Regions from separate parts of the Streptomyces sp. NPDC028635 genome, predicted to be linked through region 1. Evidence: riboswitches for the same ligand, from Rfam matches in the RefSeq annotation. Region 1 holds a riboswitch; the other holds the start of a gene.

What was found. Region 1 has a riboswitch for cyclic di-AMP ahead of AB0E88_RS14185 (LysM peptidoglycan-binding domain-containing M23 family metallopeptidase). Riboswitches for the same ligand answer to the same signal wherever they lie in the genome.
Region 2: another riboswitch for cyclic di-AMP. It lies ahead of AB0E88_RS06835 (M23 family metallopeptidase); the one in region 1 lies ahead of AB0E88_RS14185 (LysM peptidoglycan-binding domain-containing M23 family metallopeptidase).

What each region holds. Positions count from the first base shown of each region.
Region 1 is NZ_JBEZWX010000010.1:194,157-198,838, reverse strand. It holds gene AB0E88_RS14200 (XRE family transcriptional regulator) at 1-530, shown strand, start outside; gene AB0E88_RS14195 (DUF6126 family protein) at 527-649, shown strand; gene AB0E88_RS14190 (tyrosine-protein phosphatase) at 709-1,506, opposite strand; cyclic di-AMP (ydaO/yuaA leader) riboswitch at 1,931-2,127, shown strand; gene AB0E88_RS14185 (LysM peptidoglycan-binding domain-containing M23 family metallopeptidase) at 2,133-3,032, shown strand; gene AB0E88_RS14180 (SGNH/GDSL hydrolase family protein) at 3,317-4,102, shown strand; gene AB0E88_RS14175 (immunity 49 family protein) at 4,152-4,682, opposite strand, start outside.
Region 2 is NZ_JBEZWX010000004.1:252,570-257,251, forward strand. It holds gene AB0E88_RS06820 (GNAT family N-acetyltransferase) at 1-1,032, opposite strand, end outside; gene AB0E88_RS06825 (HPr family phosphocarrier protein) at 1,212-1,493, shown strand; gene AB0E88_RS06830 (GntR family transcriptional regulator) at 1,701-2,393, opposite strand; gene AB0E88_RS06835 (M23 family metallopeptidase) at 2,608-3,351, opposite strand; cyclic di-AMP (ydaO/yuaA leader) riboswitch at 3,364-3,517, opposite strand; gene AB0E88_RS06840 (pitrilysin family protein) at 3,753-4,682, opposite strand, start outside.

The DNA.
Region 1 (4,682 bases):
CCCTGGAGGCCGCCGCCCGCGCCGCCGGGCTGTCCCCGGCCCATCTGTCCCGTCTGGAGACCGGACAGCGCCAGCCCTCGCTGCCGATGCTGCTCGCGCTGGCCCGTATCTACAGTACGACCGTCTCGGAGCTGCTCGGCGAGAGCGTCGCCGAGCGGGACGCCGTGGTGCGTGCCGCGGACATGGAGCCGACGGTGGCCGGCGGCTGGACGTACCGGCAGGCGGGCGCCCCCGGTCGCGGCATGCAGGCCCTGCGGGTGCAGGTGCCGTACGGCGCGCAGGACGACATCGTGCGCGTGCACCCCGGCGAGGAGTGGCTGTACGTCCTGGCCGGACGGCTCAGGCTGCGCCTCGGGGACACCACCCACCGGCTCGGCCCGGGGGACAGCGCGCACTTCGACTCGCTGACCCCGCACCGGATCGCCGCCGAGGACCCCGGAGGCCTGGAGCTCCTGTTCGTCCACACCCTGCTGCAGAGCCCCACGGCCACACTGTGCCTGGGGCCCGCCCACCCTGGAGAGGCACGATGAGCAACTTCGAGGAGAAGTTCCCCCGGACCCTGTGGATCCGCCTCATCATCTACATCGCCGTCGGGCACGTCCTGGCCGGGTTCATCTGGCTGCTGTTCGAGCTGGGCGCCCAGCAGTAGGCGTACCTCCGTGAGCGACCCGGCGCCGGCCGGGCGCCGCCGCGGCTCGGGCGCGGCCGTCAGTCGAGCAGGCGTGCCCGCAGCCGCTCCCGGCTCTCGGGGGTGAGCCCGAGCCCCTGCTCCAGGTAGGCGTCGACGCCGCCCCAGGTCTCCTCGATGGTCTCCATGGCCGCCGTGAGGTACTCGGCGCGCGCGTCGAAGAGCGGGCTGAGCAGCTCCATCACCTCGGGAGTGTAGGCCGACTCCGCCGAGCCGCTGCGGCGCACCTTGTACCGGCGGTGTTTCTCGTTGGACTTCAGGTAGTCCTCGACGATGGCGTCCTTCTCCACGCCCAGGGCGAGCAGGGTGACCGCTATCGACAGGCCGGCGCGGTCCTTGCCCGCGGCGCAGTGCATCAGGGCCGGGACGTTGTCCTCGGCGAGCGCGTGCAGCACCCGGGAGTGCTCGCCGGTGCGCTCCTTGATGATCGTGCGGTAGGAGGCGATCATCCGGTTCGCGCCCTTGCCGTCGGCGAGGATGCCGCGCAGCTGGTCGAGATCCCCGTCGCGGACCATCTTCCAGAACTCCGCGCCGTCCGCCGGGTCCGACAGCGGCAGGTTGACGTTGCGCACGCCCGGCAGCTCGACGTCCGGGCCCTCGAGCTTCTGGTCGGCCGCGTTGCGGAAGTCGAAGATCGTGTGCAGCCCCAGGGAGGACAGGTACGCCGCGTCCTCGGCCGTGGCGTGGGCGAGGTGGCCGCTGCGGAACAGTACGCCGTGCCGCACCCGCCGTCCGTCGACCGTGGGCAGCCCGCCCACGTCTCGGAAGTTGCGCACTCCGGTCAGCTCGGGTTCGGTCGACGGCACCTGCTGCGTCACGAAGGGCTCCTCCCGCTCGTACCCGCCGACGCGGCTCGAATGGCCGACGGGTGCCCTTCGACGATACGACATGGATTCCCGGGGCAACCGGTTGTCCCCGCCCCCCGGCGACGGCGGTCGAATGGGACGGATATCCATCCACGTCGCATCTGGGCTTTCTGCCCGAATTGGCGCCTTCCTTCCAACTCGCAATGAATTGAGGGTCCCTGGGGGCGGGTGGCGTGAGGAGGGTCATAACGGTGACCGTCCGTCGTACGTCATGTCCACGTAATGGAGGCGTATTTCCCGGTGAATTGACGTACGGACAGCAGATCGAATGCACGCAGTGTGACGGCGTGTTCCGGTAGTGGATCACGAGAAACGCCCGTTCACGCAACCTTTCGCTTGTCCCCGTGCGTCTTGCTCGCTTACGTTCCCCACCGAATCCGGACGGACGCCGAATCCTGCCGCCGTCCGGCGCACCGCACCCACCCACCCGACGTACGGCAGGAGCGGGGGACCCACAGGTACGACCGCCTGTTCCGGTTCCCGGAACGGCTCTGGGGTGAAGCCGCGCCCAGCGCGGCCGGGCATCTCCAGCCCGAACCCGACAGCTCACCTCGCAGGCGCCGGAGAGGAAAAGCGCCATGCCCGCAAAGGGTAAGCACCGTCGTCCGAAGTCCCAGCGTTTCGCCCGCACCCTCGCCGTCGCCGGCACCGGTGGCGCCGCCCTCGCGCTGCCGCTCATGGGCGCCGCCGGTGCGCACGCCGCCACGCCGCAGACCGCCGCCCAGTCGGTGTCCGGCAAGGCCGTCCAGAGCCTGCCGTCCGCCGAGAAGAAGGCGCCGCGGTCCGGCGTGCGCGTCTACACGGTCAAGTCCGGCGACTACCTGTCGAAGATCGCGAACGAGCAGCACGTCGCCGGCGGCTGGAAGAAGCTCTACGAGGACAACCGCGAGGCCGTCGGCAGCGACCCGTCGCTCATCCACCCCGGTCTGAAGCTGACCCTCGGCAAGAAGGCCGCCGTGGCGCACAAGGCCGCGCCGTCGCACAAGAGCGAGGCGCCCGCGCACAAGCCCGCCGCCAAGGCCGCCGAGCCCGCGAAGGCCGAGCCGGCCCGGTCGGCGAGCACCGCCGCCGGCTTCACCCTTCCGGTCAGCGGCGCCACCATCGGCACCGCGTACCACACCCCCGGCAGCATGTGGGCCAGCGGCTACCACACCGGTGTCGACTTCGTCGTCCCGACCGGCACCACCGTCAAGGCCGTCGGCGCGGGCACCGTCGTCTCCGCCGGCTGGGGTGGCGCCTACGGCAACCAGGTCGTCATCAAGCTGAACGACGGCTACTACGCCCAGTACGCGCACCTGTCGCAGATCTCCGTCTCGGCCGGTCAGAGCGTCACCGCGGGTCAGCAGCTCGGCCTGTCCGGCGCGACCGGCAACGTGACCGGCCCGCACCTGCACTTCGAGATCCGCACCACGCCGGACTACGGCTCCGACGTGGACCCGGTCGCCTACCTGCGCGCCCACGGCGTCACCGTCGGCTGACCCCGCGCCGCCCCGGCGGCCACCCGTCTGACACGCCACCAAGGCCGGACCCCGACCCACGGGTGTCCGGCCTTCGGTGTGCCCGGCCTTCCGTGCCCGGTGCGGCCGGCGTCTCACGGCCGTCACGCGGCCCTCACGGCCGGGGCGCTTATTCCCGACGGGGCCGGACACCTGAAGTGGCTTATCTCACCGACCGTCAACCCCTGCCTACGGTCGCGTAGGTCACATTGCAGGGTGAATCATGGTCTGCCGTGGCAGACGATTCGAAGAGTGACAGCAGAGCAGTGATCGGGTCGTACGTGGCGGTGGGGGACAGCTTCACCGAGGGCGTCGGTGACCCCGGCCCCGACGGGCAGTTCGTGGGCTGGGCCGACCGTTTCGCCGTACTCCTCGCCGACCGGCGGCCCGAGGGAGACTTCACCTACACGAACCTCGCGGTGCGCGGCAAACTCCTCGACCAGATCGTGGCCGACCAGGTCCCGAGGGCCGTCGAACTCGCCCCCGATCTCGTGTCGTTCTGTGCCGGCGGCAACGACATCATCCGCCCCGGCACCGACCCCGACGAGGTCGCCGAGCGGTTCGAGAGGGCGGTCGCGCAGCTCGCCGCCGTGGCCGGCACGGTCATGGTGACGACCGGCTTCGACACCCGGGGGGTCCCGCTGCTCAAGCATCTGCGCGGCAAGATCGCCACCTACAACGGGCACGTCCGGGCGATCGCCGACCGTTACGGCTGCCCGGTGCTCGACCTGTGGTCGCTGAAGTCCGTGCAGGACCGGCGCGCCTGGGACGGCGACCGGCTGCACCTGTCGCCCGAGGGGCACACGCGTGTGGCGCTGCGGGCCGGCCAGGCGCTCGGCCTGAGGATCCCGGCCGATCCCGAGCAGCCCTGGCCGCCGCTGCCGCCGCGCGGCACGCTCGAGGTGCGGCGCGACGACGTGCACTGGGCGCGCGAGTACCTGGTGCCGTGGATCGGGCGGCGTCTGCGCGGCGAGTCCTCCGGCGACCATGTGACGGCCAAGGGCACCCTGTCCCCGGACGACATCAAGATGCGCATCGCAGCCGTCGCCTGAGCCGCGCCGCGAGGGGCGGTGCCGTACCGCGACCGCCCCTCGCCCGCCGTCAGGTCGGGAACTCCCCGTACCAGGAACCCAGGACGAGATGCCTGGGCACGTACGGCGACGAGGTGTCCACCGGGAAGCCCGAGTCGTGGGCCACGCAGGCGAGTGCCAGCGGGCCCAGGGCGACCTGGGCACGCGGGTCGCCGGAGCCCTGCCAGTAACGGGCGTGGTGCGCGAGCGCCTCGGTGAGGGCGGCCGCGAACTTCTCCTCGTCGCGTGCGATGAACCGGTGGAACAGCGCGATCGGCTGGTAGTCGACCAGGTTCAGCAAGTCGTCCGGCGTACGGGTCGCCACCTGCGGGTCGGACGCCTGGATCGTGGCGATCAGCCGGTCGGCGACCTCGTCCATGGGGCGCCGCCCGATGAAGGCCTGCAGGGTGCCGATCCAGTGGAAGAGGTAGTCGTCCGCGTCACCGGCCCGGCGCAGCGCCTCCACCGGCACCTGGCTCAGCCGCGTCAGCCGCTCGCCCTCCCGGCACACCAGCGCCAGCCAGAACGCCTCCAGCCAGGCCCGCCCGTCGCCCTGCGGAGC
Region 2 (4,682 bases), on a different contig from region 1:
GGTGTTGATGACGCCGAAGGCGTTGGGGCCGATGATCCGCATGCCGTAGCTGCGGGCCTGGCGGACCAGTTCGCGCTGGCGCTCGCGTCCGTCGGGGCCGCTCTCGGCGTACCCGGCGGAGATCACGACGAGGCCCTGCACGCCGTGCTCGCCGCACTCGGCGACGACCTGGGGCACGTGGTCGGCGGGCACGGCGACGACCGCGAGGTCGACCGGGCCCTCGATCTCCGTGACGGAGCGGTGGGCGGGGACTCCGTCGAGTTCGGTGACGTCGGCTTCGAAGGCGCGGTTCACGGCGTGCAGGCGGCCGGTGTAGCCGGCCTCGCGGAGGTTGGCGAGGATGCTGCGGCCGACGCCGCCGGGGGTGCGGCCGACGCCGACGACGGCGACCGAGCCGGGCATCAGCAGCCGCTGGACCGAACGGCCCTCGGCGCGCTGTTCGCGCGCGTACTGCACGGCGAGGGAGCGCTCGGTGGGCTCCAGGTCGAACTCCAGGCGCACCACGCCGTCCTCGAAGCTGCGCTTCTGGGTGTACCCGGCGTCAGTGAACACCTTGATCATCTTGTTGTTGGCGGGCAGCACCTCGGCGGCGAAGCGGCGGATGCCGCGCTCGCGGGCGACGGCGCCGATGTGTTCGAGCAGTGCGGAGGCGACCCCGCGGCCCTGGTGGGCGTCCTGGACGAGGAAGGCGACCTCGGCCTCGTCGGCGGGTACGGACGCGGGCATTCCGTTCGGGCCGATCCGGTCGTAGCGTACGGTTGCGATGAACTCGCCGCCGATCGTGGCCGCGAGTCCCACCCTGTCCACAAAGTCGTGGTGTGTGAAGCGGTGGACGTCCTTCGCGGACAGACGCGGGTAGGGGGCGAAGAAGCGGTAGTACTTCGACTCGTCCGACACCTGCTCGTAGAAGCTGACCAAGCGGTCCGCGTCATCGACGGTGATGGGGCGGATCCGCGCGGTGCCGCCGTCGCGCAGCACCACGTCGGCCTCCCAGTGGGCGGGGTACTCCTGCCTGTCCGACGCGCTCTGCATGGGGCCCAGAGTACGGCTCGCGTACGACAACGGCGCGGGGCACTCTGTGGAGGACGGATGCCGGGTCGAGGCCGAGGCCCGGTGATCGCGTCCGAAGGGGTCGCAGGACCTCTTCGGGCATGCTTCACCATATGGGAAACTGGTCTAGACAACCCTGAGAAACTGAAGGGCAGCAACACATGGCTGAGCGCCGCGTCAACGTCGGCTGGGCCGAGGGCCTCCATGCCCGCCCCGCCTCCATCTTCGTCCGAGCCGCCACGGCCGCAGGCGTCCCGGTGACGATCGCCAAGGCCGGCGGCACCCCGGTCAACGCGGCCTCCATGCTGGCCGTCCTCGGCCTGGGCGCCCAGGGCGGCGAGGAGATCGTGCTCGCCTCCGACGCCGAGGGCGCGGACGCCGCCCTGGACCGTCTGGCGAAGCTGGTCTCCGAGGGCCTCGAGGAGCTCCCCGAGACCGTCTGAGTCACGCCTGACCGTCCGAGTCACGCACAAAGAAGCCGCGTCGGCCTTTCGAGGCCGACGCGGCCTTCTTTTCACCCCCGGCGAGACTTGGCGAACAGGAGGCGCAGGAAAACAGAAGGCGGAGGAAATAGGAGGCGCCCGGGAAAGAAAAGGAGGGCAGCCCTTTCAGCGGGCGAGTACTCCCTCTCTTTGTATACGGCGCTCACGTTAATTCCGCAGGCTCCACGTGTTTACGGGATGTTGCGAACTCCTCACCGGCTCGGGCCGCTCACCGCCGAAGGAGCGCAGCCGGTGCGCGGCGGTGGAGCGCTCGGCGTGCAGGGCCGCCACGGCCCGTGCCCGCTCAGCGTCGCCGCGTGCGACCGCGTCCGCGAGCGCGCCGTGCTCGGCCCAGGACCGCACGGGGTCGGCCGACGGCTCCACGGCGTACATCCAGGCGATCTTGTGGCGCAGCTGGGTGAGCGTGGCGGTGAGCGCCTGGCTCCCGCACGCCTGCACGAGCGTCTCGTGGAACCAGCCGCCCAGGGAGCGCAGCTCGTCGCCGGTGCCGCGCCTGGCCCGCTCCTGGCCGAGCCGCACCAGGCCGCGCAGCACCTTCAGGTGCGCCTCGGAGCGCCGCTGGGCGGCGCGCGCCGCCCCGAGGGGCTCCAGCAGCATCCGCATCTCCAGCAGGTCGGCCGCCTCCTGCTCGGTGGGCTCGGCCACGCACGCGCCCGCGTGCCGTCGCGTCACGACGAAGCCCTCGGCCTCCAGGGTGCGCAGCGCTTCCCGCACCGGCACCCGGGAGACTCCGTAGCGGCGGGCGAGGAGTTCCTCGGTGAGCCGGCTGCCGCGTTCATGGACACCGGCGACGATGTCGTCCCGGATCGCCGTGCACACCGAGTGCGCCGGAATTCGCATGTCCGACCTCCGCCTTGATCCCCGTGAAACGCCGACGATGGACGCGTGTTCCGTGACTCTATTCCAAGGGGGCGGAATTTCCGACGGCGAGCCGGATTCCATGGATATTTTTTGGTCACCTGCCGGTTTTCTCCCGGGGACGAGGAGCCGGGAAACGCCGAAAGCCCCGGCGCGGTGCGCCGGGGCTTCCTGGGGCTGATGCCGTGCTGGTGCGTCAGACGTTCACGCCGTGCGCGCGCAGATAGGCGACCGGGTCCATGTCGGAGCCGTACTCGGGGCTGGTGCGCGCCTCGAAGTGCAGGTGCGGCCCGGTGGTGTTGCCGGTGTCGCCGGACAGACCGATCTGCTGGCCGGTGACGACCTGCTGGCCCACGACGACGCCGATCGACGACAGGTGCCCGTACTGGGTGTACGTGCCGTCGTGCATGCGGATGACGATCTGGTTGCCGTAGGCGCCGCCCCAGCCGGTCTCGACGACGGTGCCGTAGCCCACCGCGTGCACCGTGGTGCCGGTGGCGGCGTGGAAGTCGATGCCGGTGTGGTGGCCGGAGGACCACAGGGAGCTGCTGGCCTCGTAGCCGGTGGAGACGTAGGAGTGAGCGATCGGGGCCGTGAAGCTGTTCAGGCGCTTGCGCTCGGCCTCCCGGGCGGCACGCTCCCTGGCCTCGTGGGCCCGCGCGGCGGCGGCCTCACGGGCGGCCTGCTCGATGGCCGCCTGCTCGGCGGCCTGCTTCTGGGCCTCGGCCTGGGCGTCGATCTGCGCGGCGACCGCGTCGTCGACGCTGATGACGGGGAGCAGACCGGTGTGCTCGGCGGAGGTGTCGGCGGCGAGGGCGGGGGCCGCGAGGGTGCCGATGACGCCGGTGGTGGTGAGCGCGGCGATACCCGCGGCCTGCGCGGTGGTGCGCTTCATCCGGCTGGGACGACGGTGCTTCCCGGTGGCGCTGACGAACGCCATGTGGTGGCTTGTCCTTTCCTTCCCTCTCGCCTACCGGGTTAGCTGACGGGTTCGGAGCAGGAAGGTCTCCTACGGGCACCCTCGCGGGCGCCCGATTCACCCCAGGGACGTGTGGGTCCCCGGCTCCCCTGGCTCGCGCCGTACGGGGACTCGGCGATGACTGTCCGGTGCCGCGGGTGCGGCGCACTGCCTGACGAACAGCCCGGACGAAGCTACGGTGATCGACCTTCAGTCCTCAAACGAATCAGGGGTTTTGTAAGCCATCCCACAGGCCAGACAGGCAACCTCCGCCCCAATTCGGGCATATGGGGGATGCCGCGCCTTGGATCATAAACAGGCCGGCAGGCACGGCAAGGGCCCTGGTGCTCCGTCAGACACCAGGGCCCCACGCGCGTGTGCGGCTACTCCGCGCTCACCACGGTGACATCGCCGATACCGAGGGCCTCGACGGGCTCCTTGATCTGCGCGGCGTCACCGACGAGGACGGTCACCAGCCGGTCCACCGGGAAGGCGTTCACGACCGCCGCCGTGGCCTCCACCGTGCCGGTCGCGGCGAGCTGCCGGTACAGCGTGGCCTGGTAGTCGTCGGGCAGGTGCTGCTCGACCTGGTCGGCGAGCGTGCCCGCGACGGCGGCGGCGGTCTCGTACTTCAGCGGGGCCACCCCGACGAGGTTCTGCACGGCGACATCGCGCTCGGTCTCGGTCAGGCCGCCCTCCGCCAGGGTGCGCAGCACCTTGAAGAGGTCGTCCAGCGCCGGGCCGGTGTTCGGCGTGTCCACGGAGCCGCTGATGGCGAGCATCGCCGCGCCCGTGCCGTCGGGGGCGGAGCGCAGCACCTGGCTGAAGGCGCGCACGCCGTAGGTGTAGCCCTTCTCCTCGCGCAGGACCCGGTCCAGGCGGGAGGTGAGGGTGCCGCCCAGGCAGTAGGTGCCGAGCACCTGCGCGGGCCATACGCGGTCGTGCCGGTCGGGGCCGATCCGGCCGATGAGCAGCTGCGTCTGGACGGCGCCCGGGCGGTCGACGATGACGACCCGGCCGGTGTCGTCGGCGGTCACCGCCGGCACGGGGCGCGGCTCGGTGCGCGAGCCGGTCCAGGCGCCCAGGGTGTCGCCGAGGAGGTCGTCGAGGTCGAGGCCGGTCAGGTCACCGACGACCACCGCGGTGGCGGTGGCGGGGCGCACGTGCCGCTCGTAGAAGGCGCGCACGGCGGCCGCGTCGACGGCCGCGACGGTCTCCTCGGTGCCCTGGCGGGGGCGCGACATGCGCGAGGACGCCGGGAAGAGCTGCTTGGACAGCTCCTTGGCCGCGCGGCGGGCGGGGCTGGCCAGCTC